One region of the Ewingella allii genome, then DNA from elsewhere that is predicted to be linked to it. Evidence: predicted binding sites of a transcription regulator. Region 1 holds the regulator's gene; each other region holds the start of a gene.

What was found. Region 1 encodes CRP, which controls carbon source genes, mostly activating them, when cyclic AMP is high. Its sites were predicted from a motif close to ATGTGANNNNNNTCACAT; they were not measured.
Region 2: the regulator CRP is predicted to act here: its motif matches at 1,114-1,131, upstream of SBO83_RS09925 (beta-galactosidase).
Region 3: the regulator CRP is predicted to act here: its motif matches at 1,229-1,246, upstream of bhsA (multiple stress resistance protein BhsA).

What each region holds. Positions count from the first base shown of each region.
Region 1 covers NZ_JAWUDN010000005.1:306,951-309,222, forward strand. The annotation lists gene SBO83_RS13785 (YccS/YhfK family putative transporter) at 1-1,048, opposite strand, end outside; gene crp (cAMP-activated global transcriptional regulator CRP) at 1,146-1,778, opposite strand; gene SBO83_RS13795 (OsmC family protein) at 2,143-2,272, shown strand, end outside.
Region 2 covers NZ_JAWUDN010000003.1:234,241-236,512, reverse strand. The annotation lists gene SBO83_RS09925 (beta-galactosidase) at 1-1,027, opposite strand, end outside; gene SBO83_RS09920 (LacI family DNA-binding transcriptional regulator) at 1,164-2,246, opposite strand; gene SBO83_RS09915 (lysozyme inhibitor LprI family protein) at 2,271-2,272, opposite strand, start outside.
Region 3 covers NZ_JAWUDN010000001.1:385,882-388,153, reverse strand. The annotation lists gene SBO83_RS01875 (TetR family transcriptional regulator) at 1-531, opposite strand, end outside; gene SBO83_RS01870 (hypothetical protein) at 688-942, shown strand; gene bhsA (multiple stress resistance protein BhsA) at 1,397-1,654, shown strand; gene bhsA (multiple stress resistance protein BhsA) at 1,735-1,992, shown strand; gene bhsA (multiple stress resistance protein BhsA) at 2,121-2,272, shown strand, end outside.

The DNA.
Region 1 (2,272 bases):
AGAACGGCAGGCGGTTTTGCGTCTGCATTAGGTCGCGGCGGTAGAGTGGGCGCTGAGTGCGCAGCAAGCGAGCAATACGGCTAAAGTGGTAATAACAGAATTGGCCGACCGGGTTATCGCGATAGCGCGAGGCAATTTTCTCCAGCGCCGCGAGTTCATTGGTCATGTTGAAACGGTCCGAGCGGCGGTGATAGAGAATGTCATCGGCGATCACTCGCAGACGGGCGGCGATCACCTGCGCATTGCGGCGAATCACCGCCTCGGCGTGGCTCTCTTCCACCAGCTTCTGCACTTCTTCGGGCAAATGCAGGCTGACGGCGATGTGCTCCTGTAAATCGAGCGCCACCTGAAAACGCTGAAACAGCCTCTTGTGCTGGTGATGCCCCTGCTGCGGCAACATGTGCAATTGCTGGTAGAGCAGGGCGATCAGATCGATCACCTGCTGCTGGCGTTTCAGCAGCGGCGGCAGCGCGGTTTCCGGATCGGTGTGTTGGGTGAGCAGGCTGTATTTGGCTTCGAAATAGTCGGCCAGCTGGATATAAAGCTGGCTGAGGGTTTCGCGCATTGGTTGCTCTTCAGAGAGGCGAAACCAAACCCAGTTAAACAGCCCGTACCACGCAGTGCCGACGATATACAGCAGCGGCGCGTGCCAGATGGGCACCAGCCCGGCCATGCTCAGGGTGAAAATGGTGGCCACCAGCGCACCCGGCAGTAAACGCGCGTGCAGTGGGCCAATCTCGCCGGTCACGCCAATAATCAGCGCCAGCGATAACATAATAAGGGGCAGGGGAATGTGCCAATTCACCAGCATCAGTTGCAGCATCACGCTGCCGAATGCAAACAGAGAGCCGCCGACAATCAGGCGTTTGAAAAAGCGTTTGTGGGGAGTATCCAGACCAGAAATGTTGCAGCAGGCGGGCACCAGCGAGAACAGCAGGCCCATTTGCAACTGGCCGAACATCCAGCCGATAGCGACCGGAATTGCCAGTACCAGCGTCTGGCGTAGCGCGTAGTTGACCTCGGGATGATAGAAAAACCGACGCCACAATCTCATGCGTTGCTGCTTAACACGCACTATCAATCAGTCTCCCTAGGCTCCAATAAAAACGGCGCGACAGTTGCCTGCCGCGCCGTTTCTCAGGGAATTAACGTGTGCCGTAAACGACAATCGTTTTACCGTGAGCGGAGATCAGGCTCTGATCTTCCAGCATTTTTAGAATTCGACCAACGGTTTCGCGGGAGCAACCCACGATCTGGCCAATTTCCTGACGAGTGATTTTGATCTGCATCCCGTCTGGGTGAGTCATCGCATCCGGTTGTTTTGCCAGATTCAGCAAGGTCTGCGCGATACGGCCGGTAACGTCGAGGAAAGCCAGGTTACCGACTTTCTCAGAGGTTACTTGCAGGCGTGTCGCCATCTGAGCGGATAAGCGCATCAGAATGTCCGGATTAACCTGAATCAACTGGCGGAATTTTTTATAGGAAATTTCAGCCACTTCGCAGGCAGTTTTTGCACGAACCCAAGCACTACGTTCCTGACCTTCTTCGAAGAGTCCCAGCTCGCCGATGAAGTCACCTTGATTCAGGTAGGACAGTATCATCTCTTTGCCTTCTTCATCTTTAATCAGGACGGCAACCGACCCTTTCACGATGTAGTAAAGCGTTTCGGCCTTTTCACCTTGGTGAATCAGCGTACTTTTAGAAGGATACTTATGTATATGACAGTGAGACAGGAACCATTCGAGAGTAGGGTCTGTTTGTGGCTTGCCGAGAACCATTTGCTATTATCCTCTGTTGTTATCGCTGCCCAAAATCACAGGGCTCAGAGTTCCCTGTACGGCGTCTTTAAATACGCGCCCTTTTAGCATATGAACTGTCCAGCAATGCTGCAAGCGGGAGTCGGAGTGAAACAAGAATCTGAATATTTCTGTTAACACCGTGGCTTCAGAGTGAAAACCACAAACCCATCACCGCAATTTACTGAAACAGTGTGTAACGGCTTTGTTTGTAGCACAGGTTTGCGCGGGTGTCTTCTGTTGTCTCGCTTCAGCATGATGGCGATCGGGTTACGTTGCCGGTTTTTTTCTAAAAGAGTAGTCTGAAGGAAATTTCTGCTTCATAAACGCATCAGGAGTATGGCACATGCAGGCACGGGTAAAATGGGTTGAAGGGCTGACATTTTTGGGTGAATCCGCCTCTGGACATCAGGTTCTGATGGACGGCAATGCGGGCGACAAGGCCCCAAGCCCGATGGAAATGTTGCTGATGTCTG
Region 2 (2,272 bases), on a different contig from region 1:
CAACCTGACGGAAACCGACATCGCACGCTTCGGCTTCAATAAGTTGGCCTTTAGGTGAAATCAGTGAAATCACCGCGCGATATAGAGCCGGTTGTTCTGCGCTCCACAATTTCGGCCGGCTAACTGGCAGGCGCAGCGTAGTACGGTCATACGCTGCACCCCGCTCATCAATAATTTCGCTGCCTAGCGGTTGCTGATGTTCTGCTACCGCTTTATCACCCTGCCAAAGTTCGACGCGTACCTGATAATCAGTCGCAGTTTCCTGCGGCACGGCGGCACTGACCTGGACTTCCAGCTCCGCCTGCGTGAAACCGTGGAATAGATGCGTGCGCACCTGAAAGTCGGTGATTTGCTCCACCGGTTTATGCAGTAACGTGACATCTCGAAAAATGCCGCTCATGCGCCACATATCCTGATCTTCCAGATAGCTGCCGTCACTCCAGCGCAGCACCATCACAGCCAGACGGTTTTCTCCAGTGTGTAAAACATTGCTGAGATCGAATTCAGCCGGTAAACGGCTGTCCTGTGAGTAACCGACCCACTTGCCGTTACACCATAAATAGAACGCCGAATTGACGCCGTTAAACACGATGCGCGTTTGTCCGCTGCTCAGCCAGTCATCATCCACAGAAAATGTGAGCGAGTAACAACCTGTGGGATTTTCTTCGGGCACAAACGGCGGATCCACCGGGATCGGATATTGAACGTTGGTGTATATTGGCGCGTCATAGCCTGCCAGCTGCCAGTTTGATGGCACCTGTAGGCGATCGGCGTCAACCAGATCCTGTTGCAACCATTGCTCAGGAACCGCTTCCGGGCGGTTAAAATAGCTGAAACTCCATTCGCCATTGAGGCAGCGGATTTTTGCTGAAGGCTGATTTTTTCTGGCTTCCTGAGCATCACGCCAACTGTTAAACGGCGGATGCGCAGATAATCTATTGCACTGCGTCGAGGCAGGTTTCTCCCAGTCACGGCGGGCCAGAACGGTGGCCAGCGATGATAATTTATCTTCAGCAGATGGGTTCATACTCTCTTCTCGGCAAATTGTTATACGCTCACAATAATGTAAACATGCTTATCTGAAGAAAGTAAGTAAAGCGGAGGAATTCAGGAAAGGGACGCGGATCACAAATTCCGCGCCAGTCAGTGTTTACAAAGAAGGTTTACAGGGCACTAAGCTGATGCGCGATGCGGATCAGTTCCTGAGACAATGTTTCCTGTGACACATTTTCTGCGCCTGGTCTGGCAGTGGTATGGCGCTCGACCAAAGAAGTGGGCAACAACAGGGAGTCACCGTGATGATTGTCATGATTATGCAGATTACCCAGCAGGCGATTGATGCTCTCATGCCCCAGTAGGCGAAAATCCTGTTTGATGGTGGTCAGCGGCGGGAAGAAAAAGGCACTGTCTTCAGTATCGTCATAGCCAATCACCGAAATTTGTTCCGGCACCCGCAGACCAAACTCATGCACGGCACGCAGGACACCGAGCGCCATCTGGTCATTGGCGACCAGAATGGCTGTCGGACGCTTCGGCTGATTGAGCAGTAAAAACGCCTGCTGATAACCCGACGCCGCGCTCCAGTCGCCGTGCTGAATCGCACAGGGTGTAATATCACGCGTAGCCAGCGTGTTTAGCCAGCCTTCATAACGCAAACGCGCAGAGATAGATTCGAGCGGACCAGTCAGCACCGCGATTTGCTGATGTCCAAGCGCCAGCAAATGTTCCACCCCCTGCTCAGCCCCACAATGCGGATCGAACAGAATTTTGAAGACGTCGGCTTCGGGATCCACATCCAGAAACAGCGCCGGCAAAGTGCCACAAAGCTGAGCTATTGCTGTCGCATCATCATTTGACAGCGGCACGTTGATCAGAATCCCATCCACCCGCTGTGACATCAGTTCGTTCACCGCCGTACGGCAGGCGGTCAGACTCAGGTTGTCGATCATCGAAATCACAACGTTGAAACCCAACTGATTCGCGCGAGTTTTCATCGCAGATGCGATTTGTGAAGGTGCGTGCAGCGCCAGTTCGGTAGTCGCCAGTCCGAGAGTGAAGCTTTTTTTGCCCGCCAGTTGCTGAGCAACACGGTTGGGGACGTAATTCAGCTCAGCCATCGCCTGTTCGACTTTATCGCGCGTTCTGACGGACACGTGCGCCGCCTGATTCAGGACGCGAGAAACGGTCTGATAGGACACACCCGCATGGCGCGCGACATCATCAAGAGTGACAGATTTTGGCTTCATGGCTTTCTACCTTCGGACCTCATGTT
Region 3 (2,272 bases), on a different contig from region 1:
AGTACATGCCAGATATTTCGCCAACAGCGCGCTGTCAGTCGTTTGTGGAAGCTCGTTGCTGAGTTTTTTCTTTTCGAAGTACTCAAACAAAGTGCGTTCCTGCGACAAGTGGCGGTTGCGCAGCATTTCCGCGATGTCTTGCGAAGAGGAAGACATGCCGGATGAGGCGCTAACCATAAAGCAGCCGCTCGGCGTATCGCAGTCGGTGAACATTTCTGCCGTGGTGCGCAGATACTGTTCGATAGCCTGTTCAACGGACAAATCTGTTCTGCTCAGCAGACAGAAACTCTTTTCGTAAAAGGTTGCCAGATAGTGTTCAACGGCCGCGCGGAATAACCCCTCTTTATTGCCGAACTCGGCATATAAGGTAGGAGCTTTCGCACCCGTGGCTTCGACCAAGTCCGCTAAAGAAGTGGCCTCATAGCCATGACGCCAGAATAAATTCAGGGCCTTGCTCAGAGCAGTTCCACGATCGAACTGTTTTGGGCGACCGCGACTTTTCCGGACCAAAGCCGTGTGTTCAGTGCTCATACACCCTCCTTCCATCACCTTATTGGTTCTGGTTATCAGAATAATTTAACGATCATTATTAAAAATAGTTGCGCACAAGTCCAGCAGAGATTATTATTTAATTATCGAGCGATAAGTAAATCACTCTTAGCATCTAGAATCTCAGGACAAACCATCATGCGTGCTTTAAAAATCCTTCTTGCCGTTATGGCTTTAACCGCTGCCCCGGTTGCCAATGTCGCCGCACAGCAGGTTATCATGATGCCAACACAGAGTCAGGAAGTTGCCATGGTCAATGTGACTGGGGACAGTAACTTTTGTCACCCTGCCCGCTTCGTCAACGGCAAATCGTCACAACAGCGCATTCCAACTTCTCCAACCATGCCACCTGCCCCAGCGGGCTCAGGCAATCACCCTCCCGTTTATTACTAGGTGATCACCTGACCCCTTATTGCACCGTGCTTTAGACGCCAACGCAGAAAGGGGATGTAATAGAAAGGCGACATAAAGGTCGCCTTTCTGATTCTCAGCAGAGCGAGACTTCTGAAAACCACCCAACGGTTTTACCATCCTTCGCCCTTCACTCCAACCATTAAGTTATCACTCATTAAATAATTCTTGCTTGTGTCATCAAAACCCACTAGCATTTAGTTATCGACCGTTAATTAATTAACTTGCCGTGAAGATTTAACAATTGAGATACATATCCCTCTTGTTAACGTGATCTTGCTCACAGCACTTTTAGTTAACGATTATTAAAAAAATAAGTTGCACAAGATTCCGTCAACGACTAATATTTAATTATCGAACGTTAATTAATAACGTTGAGCGAATCATAAAGACTTTCGACAGCACGATAAACGAATAGAGATAAGGAACTAACATCATGAAAAACGTAAAAATGACTATCGCAGCACTGGCTCTGGCTACCGTATCTTTCTCTTCCATGGCGGCAACGCTGGTTGATTCAGCTCCGGCTAACCAAGAAAAAATTGGCGTGATCAGCGCGAACTCAAGCAATGACCTGTCTAGCTTGCAGCGTGAACTGAATGCCAAAGCTACTGAAGCAGGTGCCAGCTCTTACCGCATCATCGGTGCTTCTGGTGACAACTACCTGCACGGTACTGCTGAGCTGTACAAATAACAGCGAGCCGCTTTTAAAGCGTTATCGCACTAAATTAGTTAACGATTAATAATAATGATTCATAATTAAAGGTACTTATCATGAAAAACGTAACAATGACTCTTGCTGCCATCGCACTGGCCACGGCTTCTTTCTCCACTCTGGCTGCGACTCAGGTTCAGTCTGCTCCAACTAACGCCCAGTCAATCGGCGTAGTTAGCGCGCAGGCCGGTACCAACTTGTCTAGCCTGGAACACCAGCTGGCCGCTAAAGCAGAAGCTAATGGTGCAACCTCTTATCGCATCATCTCCGCTTCCGGCGACAACCGCCTGTACGGGACTGCCGAGCTGTACAAATAAGTCCTGAAGTATTGAGTTTTAAAGGGTACCGAACGGACAGAAGAGTGGCTTTGTTGCCCAGAAAGAGCGCGCGAAGAGCGCCCAGCTAACAAAGCCTGATAAACGACGAATCAATAGGACAATATATTATGAAAAACCTGACAATGACCCTCGCAGCCATCGCACTGGCAACGGCTTCTTTCACCACTATGGCCGCCACCCAGGTTCAGTCTGCTCCTGCTAACTCACAGCCAATCGGCGTGATCAGCGCACAGGCCGGCACTAACCTGTCTAGTCTGGA